2 regions of the Parajatrophihabitans canadensis genome follow, and region 1 is predicted to be linked to the other one. Evidence: riboswitches for the same ligand, from Rfam matches in the RefSeq annotation. Region 1 holds a riboswitch; the other holds the start of a gene.
What was found. Region 1 has a riboswitch for cobalamin ahead of cobN (cobaltochelatase subunit CobN). Riboswitches for the same ligand answer to the same signal wherever they lie in the genome.

Region 1 (5,813 bases):
TGAATCTCCTGCTCGGCCGATCCGACGGCGCGTCCAACTATCACTGGAGTCTGCGGGTCGCGATGTTTCAGCAGTAGGTTCTTGGTCTCGACGATCTGTTCCCGCCGTGACTTCGAAGCCGGGTTGTACAGCGCGATGACGAGATCAGCGCCTGCGGCCGCTTCGAGCCGCTTGGCGACGATCGACCATGGTTTGAGCCGATCGGAAAGCGAGATAATGCAGAAGTCGTGGCCCAGCGGTGCACCGACCTGACTCGCTACCGCTTGGGCGGCGGTCAGCCCTGGGACGACGGTCACGTCGATCCCGGCGTATTCCGGCTGGGCCGCCGCTTCGATGACAGCGCTGGCCATCGCGAAGACGCCGGGATCACCAGATGAAACCACTGCGACGCGCGATCCGCGGCGGGCGAGATCCAGGGCGAACTCGGCGCGCTCGGATTCCACCTTGTTGTCGCTGGAGTGCCGATGCTGTCGAGGATTTACCGCAACCCGATCGACATATGGCCCGTAGCCGACGATATGTTCTGCCGACGCCAGCGCGAGTTGGGCTTGCGGAGTGAGCCAATCTCGGCCGGCAGGCCCGAGCCCCACGACATCGACTCGTCCGATGGGATGCTGATCCGTTTCAGTAGCGGCGGTTTCTGGCTGGGTGGTGTTCGAGACCGCCGCCGACAGATCGACACTGCTGGCAGTGGAATGCACTGTCGGTCCCGACGCGGCGATTGGTCCGGGAACGATGACGATGCCCATGTACGGCACCGAGTCCGGATCTACATCGGCCGCGGGGCCGCTTCGTTCGGCGACAGTCGAGGCTCGTTCGACGTAGATCGCATCGTCAAGTCGTCCGGCTTCGCGCAGTGCAGCCTGGATTCCGGCGAAACCCCGGCTGACCTTCATGATTGCTGCGGCATCAGTCGTTCGGAGCCGCTCGGCAAGAATCTCCGGGGGCAAGGTGCCAGGCAAGACGGTCAGCACCTCGTCGGCTTCGACAAGTGGTGTGCCAGCTGCTGCACTGGCTGCGCTCACTGAGGTGATTCCCGGAACGATGTATGTCTCGAATCGACCTGCCAGTCGTTTGTGCATGTGCATGTATGAGGAAAAGAACAGCGGGTCGCCCTCGGCCAGCAACACCACATCGCGACCGGCTTCGAGATGAGTCGCCAATCGCTGGGCAGCGTCGGTGTAGAAGTCGGCCATCGCGCCGGTGTAGCCGCCAGGATGATCGGTGGTCTCGGTGGTGACGGGGTATGTCAGCTGTTCCTCGATCTGGCCGGCGCGCAGGTACGGTTCGGCTATGCCGCGGGCAATGGATCGGCCGTGTCGTGCTGAATGAAACGCCACGACATCAGCCTGGCCAATCAGGCGAGCGGCCTTGATCGTTACCAGTTCAGGGTCACCGGGCCCCAATCCCACTCCGTAGAGCTTGCCGAATTCGATCATCGGGCTGCCCATTCGCTCCGCTCCGCTTCTCGCTCGCTGGCGCTCGCTACGTCGCTCACTCAGTCTCGCTTGCGATTGCGTTGACGGCGGCGACGGTGATGGCGCTACCACCTCGGCGTCCGTGAACCACGAGATATTCCAGACCGAGCACGTTGCGCTCGAGTGCCTGCTTGGATTCGGCGGCTCCGATGAACCCCACTGGTATGCCGATTACCGCGGCCGGTCTCGGGGCACCGGCCTCGACAAGCTCCAGTAGATGGAACAGGGCAGTCGGTGCGTTGCCGATTGCCACGACCGCGCCGGCCATCCGCTGGCCCCACAGATCCATCGCGGCCGCCGAACGAGTGGTACCAGTGCGCTTGGCCAGTTCGGGGACGGATTGCTCGTCGAGAGTGCAGATGATCTCGTTGTCGGCGGGTAATCGTGATCTCGTTATGCCGCTGGCGACCATTTTCGCATCGCACAGGATGGGTGCTCCGGAGCGCAAGGCCGATCGGGCCGCGCTAACAACACCGGGGGAGTACCCAACGTCGGCGGGCAGATCGACCATTCCACAGGCGTGAATCATCCGTACGACGATGGGTGACAGGTCGGCGGCCACGCCGCTCAAATCAGCTTCCCGGCGAATGGTGGCGAAGGATTGGCGATAGATCTCTGATCCATCGCGGATGTACTCGATCACGAAATTCCGTTTTCCATTCGTCGGTAACCGTTGCCGGTCGCAATTAGATGAACTGCGGTATGTCGGGGGCGACCGCATTGTCGTTCGCAACCGCTCCACCTCACGGTGTATTGCGGTGTGCCCGATCGTTCCAGCTCGGCGATGGCATCCGCGCGCACGTCGGCCAATGCCTTTGCACAACCAGGACGCCCGGCGCAGGTGCTGATGTGATACCAGGGCGAGTCCGTGTCGACGCCAAGTCCGAACTCAGCCGCCGCTTGGGCAACCGAGCCCACGTCGACCAGATCAGGCACGACGACGCTGCGCCACGGGGTGATGCGTAGTCCTCGGCTGCCTGCCTTGCTCGCGAGAAAATGGACCTGCTGGCCGGAGAGCCGACCCAGCGGTGCCAGAACCACCAGGGCCGAACGTCCATCCGGCTGTTCGACAATGCCTGCTGGTTCGGCTGTGCCTGCCGGTACGCCGGCGAACAGCGGTCCGCGCGTGCCGGCCGCGGGCGACGCACCGAACTCAGCGATGAGCCGGTCAGTCACGTGCCGCGCTGAGTCCGGGAGCTCACTGATGCGCCAAGCCTTCGAGTTTGTTGCCTTGCGTTCCTGCAGAAACATCAGTGCGCCGGCCACCAGCGTGTCGGTGACGCCTTCGACCGGCACCTCGCAGCCTCGATCTGCGTGCGGCTGCCAGATTTGAAACCGGCCTGGGGTACTCGCAAACGCAGTGAGGTCCGGCTCGAGGGCGAGGATGTCGCCGCGGCCATCATCGAGGCCGAACAGGAACCGACCCGGCAGTTCGGCCAGCATCGGTTCGGCGCACAGCTTGCGGTCCAGCTCCTGCGCCAGCTCCGCGAGCTCGGTCGTTTGACCAGTGCTCGGGATGTCTGGCCGGTCGATTCCAGCCAACGGCGAAGCGACGATGTTGCGTACGCGCTCATGCGATGGCGACGGGAGCAGCCCCACTGCCGCAATACGCTCACCGAGGTCGAATTCCGCACCTGGAGCGAGGCCACGGAGCTGGATATTGCCCCGGGAGGTCAGTTCGAGTTCGCCATCGCCCAAGTCGGAGGCGGCCGTTGCCAGCACCCGTAGCGCCGCTGCCGTGATCAGCCCACCGGGCAATCGAACCCGGGCCAACCCGCCGTCTGCAGCCACGTGCACAGTGAGCGCGCCTGGGCAGGCATCGCTGCGCAGTCGGGTCTCGGCCATGAGGGGGATCGTACGGCGCGGCCCAATGTGGATGTTTCAGAGCGGCGCGGTGCTGCCCGAGACGGTGTGGGACGCTTGTGGACGAAAGATGCAGCGTCATGTGCAGGAAACCGGTGTGAATCCGGTGCGGTCCCGCCACTGTCACGGAGAGTGAAATAGCCCGAAATCGGGTGCTCCGAAGCCAGGAACTCTCTGTCGCAGCAAAAACTCACCGGGGCGCGGACCTCGCCAGAGCTTGGAGTACTGCCCGTGATTCTGCTGTTGTCGACATCCGATACCGATCTGCTGAGCGCCCGGGAAAGCGGGGCCGACTACCGGCTGGCCAATCCGGCACGAGTCCTGCCGGGCGCACTCGATGAGTTGTTGCAGGGTGCCGAGGTCGTAGTAGTTCGGATTCTCGGTGGTCGGCGAGCCTGGGAGGACGGCCTGGACAGGGTGCTCGCGTCCGGTCTGCCCGTTGTGGTGCTCGGTGGCGAGCAGGCACCTGATGCGGAGCTGATGGAGCTGTCCACGGTTGCCGGTGGTTTGGTGGCCGAGACGCACGTCTACCTCGCCCAGGGCGGCAGCCAGAATCTGGGCCAGCTTTACAACTTTCTGTCGGATGCAGTCTTGCTTACCGGGTTCGGCTTCGAACCTCCCGCGCAGACGCCGACCTGGGGCGCGTTGGAGCGTCCGAATTCTTCGGTCGACGACATCGCCGTCGACCGTCCCGTCGTCGCGGTGCTGTTCTACCGCGCTCACCAGCTGGCTGGAAACACCGGCTTCGTGCATACGCTGTGCGACGCGATCGAGGACGCAGGCGGCCTACCAATGCCGATCTACTGCTCTTCGCTTCGGGTTTCCGAACCAGAGCTCATGCACACACTGGGCAGGGCTGACGCGCTGGTGGTAACGGTCCTCGCCGCGGGCGGTAGCAAGCCCGCCGACGTAGGCGCGGGCGGCTCAGATGAGGACTGGGACGTCGGCGCGCTGGCGGCGCTGGACGTTCCGATCCTGCAAGGGCTTTGTCTGACCTCCTCGCGAGCGGTATGGGAGGACAGCGGCGAGGGGTTGTCTCCCCTCGATGCCGCGACGCAGATCGCCATTCCGGAATTCGACGGCCGGCTGATCACCGTCCCGTTCTCGTTCAAGGAGGTTGGGCCGGACGGGCTGACGTCCTATGTTGCCGATCACGAACGTGCCGCGCGGGTGGCCGGTATCGCCGTGAAGCATGCTCGCCTGCGGCACTTGCCGCCGGCTGAGCGACGAATTGTGCTGATGCTGTCGGCCTATCCCACCAAACATGCGCGCATCGGTAACGCGGTGGGTTTGGATACGCCCGCTTCGGCGGTGGCCTTGCTGGCGGCGATGCGTTCAGCGGGTTATGACATCGGGCCCGAGACCGGCGAGGCGGCGTTGCCGGGCGTCACGGCTGGCGACGGTGATGCCCTGATCCACGCGCTCATCGCTGCTGGCGGCCAGGACGAGAATTGGCTGACTGAAGATCAGCTATCGGGCAACCCGGTTCGGTTGTCCGCGGCGAAGTATCAGGCCTTCTTCAGTACGCTTCCAGCCGATCTGCGGGCGCGGATCGAAGAACACTGGGGTCCGGCCCCGGGTGATCTGTTCGTCGATCGAAGTCAACAGCCCGAGGGTGAGATCGTGCTCGCGGCGCTGCGGGCGGGCAACGTCGTGATCATGGTGCAGCCGCCGCGAGGTTTCGGCGCCAATCCCATCGCGATCTATCACGATCCAGACCTGCCGCCGAGCCATCATTACCTGGCCGCCTATCACTGGCTTGCCAGTGAGTTTGGTGCGGACGCGATGGTGCATGTCGGCAAGCACGGCAATCTTGAGTGGCTACCGGGTAAGAATGCGGGCATGTCGGCGTCCTGCGGACCCGACGCCGCGATCGGGAACCTGCCGTTGGTCTATCCGTTTCTGGTCAACGACCCCGGCGAGGGCACCCAGGCAAAACGTCGGGTGCACGCCACGCTGGTTGACCACCTCGTGCCTCCGATGGCCAGAGCCGAGAGTTATGGCGACATGGCCCGGCTGGAACAACTGCTTGACGAGCACGCCCAGATCGCGGCGATGGATCCTGCGAAGTTGCCGGCGATCCGAGCGCAGATCTGGACCTTGCTTCAGGCGGCTAAACTTGATCACGATCTCGGGCTGACCGACCGGCCGCACGATGCCGAGTTCGACGATCTGTTGCTGCACGTTGATGGTTGGCTCTGCGAGATCAAGGACGCACAGATCCGCGACGGCTTGCATATCCTCGGCGTTGCGCCACAGGGTGAAGCACGGGTCAACCTGGTTCTGGCAATGCTTCGCGCCCGGCAGATGTGGGCAGGTGAGGCGCAAGCGCTGCCGGGCCTGCGAGAGGCCCTCGGCCACACCGAAGGTGCTGAAAGCAGCGAGATCACCGATGCGTTCGAAGCGCAGGCGCGTTCATTGATCCAAGCTATGGACGATCGCGATTGGGCTGTGAGTGGAGAAGAGATCGTC
Region 2 (5,813 bases), 410 kb from region 1:
GCAGGTTCACACTGTCGACCCCACGGTTCCCGCCGAGGAGACGATGTCCGCCTTGGATGCAGCCGTGTCTTCGGGCAAGGCACGCTATGCGGGGGTTTCCAACTACTCGGGCTGGCGCACCGCACAGGCGGCCACCTGGCAACGGGCAGTGCCAGGACGGGCGCCAGTAATTTCGAACCAGGTCCGTTACTCCTTGCTCGATCGTGGGATCGAGCGGGAGGTAGTGCCGGCCTGTACAGATTTGGGTATCGGCATTCTGCCCTTCTCACCGCTCGGCGGCGGCGTGCTGACCGGAAAATACCGCGACGGCGTGCCCGCGGATTCTCGGGGCGCGGCGCAGGGTCGCAATCTGGCCAGCTATTCCGAGCCGCGGGCGGTCGGAATTGTCGAAGCCGTAGCTATCGCCGCAGACGGGCTCGCAACCTCGCCGATTACGGTGGCGCTTTCATGGTTGCGTGGGCGGCCCGCAGTTACCGCCCCGATCGTCGGCGCGCGGACGCTGGGTCAACTCACCGCGGCGCTCCAATCCCTGTCGGTCGAGCTCCCGCTCGAGATTCGCCTCGCACTCGATGATGTATCGGCACCCGTCGTCGGCTATCCCGAGGACCTCCGCTGACCGAGCCGGGCCGTACGGACGAACGGGTCTTCGCAGCTTTCTGTGCAGCCGGATTGTGGCAAGGCCTGGGCTCGACGTTGGCAGCCGCGCTCGCCGATGCGGACATCCGGACACCCGACGATGTGACTGCCGAGGCTCTGTCGACGCTGCCCAGAGTCGGTAAGTTGCGAGCCGGCCGACTTTTCTCCGCCTTCATCGCTGCCCAGCCGGCCTATGACCTCGTCGCCTTGCTGCTCGCCGCGGGGCTACCCGCGAGATTGGCTGGAAGGCTGGTGGAAACCTTTGGCCCAGGGGCGGAGCGGTTGCTCAAGGATGACCCCTGGCGCTTGCTCCAGCTCACCGGAGTAGAGGTCGCCGACGCCGACGCCCTCGGGCGCGCAGCGATTCCCGGTGTACTGCAAGGCGATCCCCGACGCTCACGCGCGCTCGTCGGCTGGTCGCTCAGCCAGGCCGCTCGCGAGGGCCACACCGTCAGCACGGTAGAGCAAGTCACGGTGGATCTAGAACTTCACCGAGTTGCCGATCCGGCTAAAGCCATCGCCGATGCGTGCGCCGGTGAGGTCGTCGAGGCCCTAGATTCGGTGGTCGATTCTCAACTGGCTCTCAAACGGTATGCCGAGGCCGAACGCGCGATTGCCGAGGCGATTCATCGACTTACTGATACCGCCGCACTTATCGGAAAGGCGCGTGCCGGCAAGCGGCGAAAGTCTGAGGTCATTGATCCTGATGCGCTCGACTCGGTCCAGCGCTCTGCCGTCGACAACGCCCTTGACCACGGTGTCAGCGTGTTGACCGGTGGCCCGGGAACGGGAAAGAGCCGCACTGTGGCGACGGTCGTCCGTGAAGCGGAACGGATCGGAAAATCGGTGGCTCTGGCGGCGCCGACCGGACGCGCGGCCAAGCGCCTGGCCGAGCTCTGCGATGCGGAGGCCACAACGATTCACCGTCTGCTCGGCGTTCAGCCGCGTGCGACAACGGGTACGGACGGCACCAGCGCTATCGTCGATTTCTCAGCCGGCTTTTCGCGCGGACCTGACTGGCCGCTCGATCAGGATCTTGTCGTCGTTGATGAGGCCTCGATGCTAGATGTGGAACTCGCCGCCGCGCTGCTGCGTGCGTGCGCGGACGGTACCCACCTGATGATCGTCGGCGATGCTGCCCAGTTACCGTCAATCGGGCCTGGCCAGGTGCTCGCTGACCTGATTGCCTCGGCCGTCGTCCCTGTCGTTGAACTTACGACGCTTTACCGGCAGGACGCGGGCGGCGCGATCGCGCGCCTGGCCACCGCAGTCCGTGAAGGTGATCTGCCAGCCGTAGATTCGCCAGATCGGGAGGTGGTCATCGTCCCAGCGCGTGGCTCTGCCGAATGCGCGCACCGCGTCGTACAGCTCATGACGGACTCGATCCCCCGGGCGCTCGGTATCAAAACCGAGCAGATACAGGTCGTGACGCCGGTACACAAAGGTCCCGCCGGCACGATCGCCCTCAACGCGGCCCTCAAGGCGAAACTGAATCCACCCGTGTCTAAACAGCTGTTCGGTCGATTCGATGTGGGAGATCGGGTGGTCGCCACCGCCAACCACCTCGAGGTGACGCCGACAGGGTTTGCGAATGGCGAGGTCGGAGTGGTGACCAAGGTCGCCGACAAGGTCGTGACGATAGATTTCGGATCCGGGCCGGCCGAGGTTACCGGCAAGGTGCTCGCCGACATCAGTCACGGTTGGGCCATCACTGTCCATCGCGCACAGGGCTCGGAATTCGGTGCGGTGATCGTGGTGCTGCCGCCCGAAGGTGGCCGGATGTTGTCCCGTCCGTTGGTGTACACGGCACTGACGCGGGCGCAGCGGCATCTGTCAATCGTCCATGGCGCGGGGCCAGCGGTGGCCCGCGCTGTCCACGACATCGGATCAAAGCCGCGACGAACCGCCTTACGCGATTTCCTCGGCTGAACCGGCCTTCGCTACGGCGAGGATGATGGCCGCAGCTTTGTGATCGCAGCTCGAAGGCTAGGGTGCCATTTGGCAATACCTGCGAGGTGCCCCGTCCGGGGAGAATCGGAAAGCCGGTGCGACTCCGGCACAGGGCCCGCTGCGGTAACCGGCTAGTCAGAGATCACGCGCTTTGCGCAGTCACTGGGCTCAACGGCCTGGGAAGGCGATCTCGCGACAGCGATCCGGAAGTCCGAAGACCGGCCTCGCTCAGAATGCCGCCTCGGCGGCCGGATGCGGGAGCCTGCCATGACATCGACGCCACAACGGACTGACAACACAACACAAGCGCGAGCTGCGCTGCGCCCACTTATGGACGTCTATGACGCGATCGAGCGCCGGCGCGACGTACGAGCCGAGTTCACGGGTGCGCCACTCGATCCTGACAGCCTGCGGCGCGTCTTGGGGGCAGCGCACTCAGCGCCGAGCGTGGGCCTGACTCAGCCGTGGGATTTCGTCATCGTCCGTAGCCAGGAATTGCGACGGGCCTTCAAGGCGCATGTATCAGAGGAGAAGCGCGTTTTCGAGCAGTCGTTGACAACGGTGCAGCAGCGAACCTTCAGCCGAATCAAGATAGAAGGGATCATGGACTCGAGCGTTGGCATCGTCGTCACGTACGACTCTGAACGGGGTGGTCCGGCGATCTTGGGACGGCACGCAATTGCCGATGCGGGCTTGTATTCCACCTGTTTGGCGATTCAGAACCTGTGGCTGGCAGCGACGGCAGAAGGACTCGGTCTCGGCTGGGTCTCCTTTTACCGGGAGGAATTTCTGCAGCGCCTGTTGAAGATTCCGACGCAAATACGCCCGGTGGCATGGCTGTGTGTGGGTCCCGTGTCTGAGCTCGCCACCATTCCCGATCTGGAACGGCACGGCTGGCGTGCTCGTCGACCGCTTGCCGATGCGATCCACAACGACTGCTATGGCATCCGATCTGATGGAACGATCTGAGGCACGGCCACCGCGCGCATCGGCGCGGTCCGATCCCCGCATATTTTGGCAAAGTGGGCTCAGATCCGCTCCCGGGTGCTGATTTCGATGACATCTAGAGGCACAATTGCGGGATGCCGACAGAGAACAGGGCGGACTCTGATCCAGACTGGGAGTACGCACCGCTGCGCATCCCCTCCGATGTCACGAGGGTGAACGCGGCGGTGCGGCTGGCGTTACACGCCGAATATGGCGGCTGGGAACTCGCTCGAGTCCGCAAATACGAGGACGGCTCCCGTCAGATCCTGCTCAGACGTAAACGCCGCTTGGCTGATGCCCTGCCGATGCCGGGTCTGATCGCCTAACCCGGGTTCAGCTGGCGCTGGCCTGCCAACCGCTACGAACGTGGCTCAGCACGCTTTCAGGAACCGATCGAGAACGCGCACGCCAAACTGCAGCGCATCCACGGGCACGCGCTCGTCGATGCCGTGGAACAGTGACGAAAAGTCAAGATCGGCAGGCAAGAGCAACGGCGAAAAGCCGAAGTTTCGGATACCGAGTTGCGAAAACGACTTGGCGTCCGTGCCGCCCGACATCAGGTAAGGCACCGCGATCGCGGACGGGTCCTCGGCCTTCAACGCCGCCGCCATGGCATCGACGATCTCGCCGTCGAACTCGGTCTCGACTGCTATGTCCTTGGTGACGAACTCCCTGGATATCGAGGTGCCAGGCGTGGCGGCCGAGGCGATGATCGCATCAATCGTCTCGAACAACTCCGGTTCATGGCCAGGCAGGAAACGCGCATCAATTGTCGCCTCCGCCGAAGACGGAATGACGTTGGCCTTGTATCCCGCGGACAACATCGTCGGGTTCGCCGTATTGCGGAGGGATGCACCAATCATCCGCGCCATACCGCCGAGTTGCGGCAAAGCCGAACCTGGATCGTCGGGATCGATCGGCAACCCGGTCACGGTGGCGATTCGACTCAAAAACTCGCGAACAGTCGGAGTCAGGTGGACGGGAAACTCGTGCTCCCCGATTCGAGTGACCGCGCGCGCGAGAGCCGTTACGGCATTATCACCGTGCACCATGGAGCCGTGCCCCGGTCGCCCCTCTGCGCGCAACTTGAGCCACCCGATGCCCTTTTCAGCGGTTTGGATCAGATATAGACGCAGGTCGCCCCCAACTGTCACCGAGAACCCGCCGACCTCGCTAATCGCTTCGGTGCAGTCGGCGAAGTAGTCAGGATGATTGTCGACCAGCCAGTGCGCACCTTTGAGGCCGCCGGCTTCTTCGTCCGATACGAAGGCGAGGACGATGTCGCGGTCCGGTTGGATGCCTCGCCGCGACCAATCCCTGACCACGGCAAGCGTCATCGCGTCCATATTCTTCATATCCACGGCGCCCCGGCCCCAGACATAGTTGTCCTTCACCTCGCCTGCGAACGGGTCAACCGACCATTCCGATTTCTCGGCCGGAACGACGTCGAGATGGCCGTGGATCAACAGCGGCTTACGATTCGGGTCCGTCCCCTTGATCCGCGCGATGGTTGATGCACGGCCGGGCTCGGATTCAAGGATGACCGATTCGATGCCGACCTCGTCGAGCCGAGCGGCCACCCATTCTGCCGCTGGTCGTTCAGGGTGCGTCGGATTCGAGGTGTTGATCCGGATGAGATCTGAGAGCAGAGATACGACCTCGGCCCCCGCAGCGCTTTCAGCCGTCGTGGCGGTGCTTGATCCGGGACTGAGGCGCGGTTCTGCGGCGGAAGTCATGAGTCCTTCCTACCAGTGTTCCAAGCGCCAGAATCCGTCGGCTAGACTTCTGCTTCGCACTCGTCCGGGTGGCGGAATGGCAGACGCGCTAGCTTGAGGTGCTAGTGCCCTTTATCGGGCGTGGGGGTTCAAGTCCCCCCTCGGACACCACATTCGGTGTATTTTTCCTGAATTTTTGCTTAAGTGAGGACCCACGCTAGTAGGGGTCTAAATGGGCACCGAACGTTCATTCGAGTTTGCGAGAAAGGCAGCCAATCCTTGGACCGTGCTGCGGCAAGAGCAGGCCGGCCTGGACACCTGCGCTGCATCTCCCGCAGCAAGGCAGGCTCATGCTGCTTCGCCAGTCCAGGGCTTCGAGGGTGCTGGGGCTGAGGCATTTATACGGCATCAGGGCGAACTCATCGCTGTTTTTCGCAGCTTCGCTGATCGCTGGGATTGGCACCGTCTCGATACTTCGAAGCTCTCTCAAGATGAAGTTCTCGTCGCCACCTTGGGCTGGCTCAA

Region 2: linked by a shared signal. The riboswitch ahead of bluB (5,6-dimethylbenzimidazole synthase) and the one ahead of cobN (cobaltochelatase subunit CobN) in region 1 are both predicted to bind cobalamin.

The regions. Positions count from the first base shown of each region.
Region 1 is NZ_CM132445.1:2,996,591-3,002,403, reverse strand. Features, by position in the region: gene cobJ (precorrin-3B C(17)-methyltransferase) at 1-1,451, opposite strand, end outside; gene ACSMXN_RS14535 (precorrin-8X methylmutase) at 1,495-2,121, opposite strand; gene ACSMXN_RS14530 (nitrite/sulfite reductase) at 2,118-3,323, opposite strand; cobalamin riboswitch at 3,369-3,534, shown strand; gene cobN (cobaltochelatase subunit CobN) at 3,573-5,813, shown strand, end outside.
Region 2 is NZ_CM132445.1:2,582,597-2,588,409, forward strand. Features, by position in the region: gene ACSMXN_RS12560 (aldo/keto reductase) at 1-616, shown strand, start outside; gene ACSMXN_RS12565 (AAA family ATPase) at 694-2,565, shown strand; cobalamin riboswitch at 2,633-2,827, shown strand; gene bluB (5,6-dimethylbenzimidazole synthase) at 2,917-3,555, shown strand; gene ACSMXN_RS12575 (DUF5703 family protein) at 3,669-3,899, shown strand; gene ACSMXN_RS12580 (M20/M25/M40 family metallo-hydrolase) at 3,945-5,309, opposite strand; tRNA gene ACSMXN_RS12585 (tRNA-Leu) at 5,372-5,459, shown strand; gene ACSMXN_RS12590 (hypothetical protein) at 5,521-5,813, shown strand, end outside.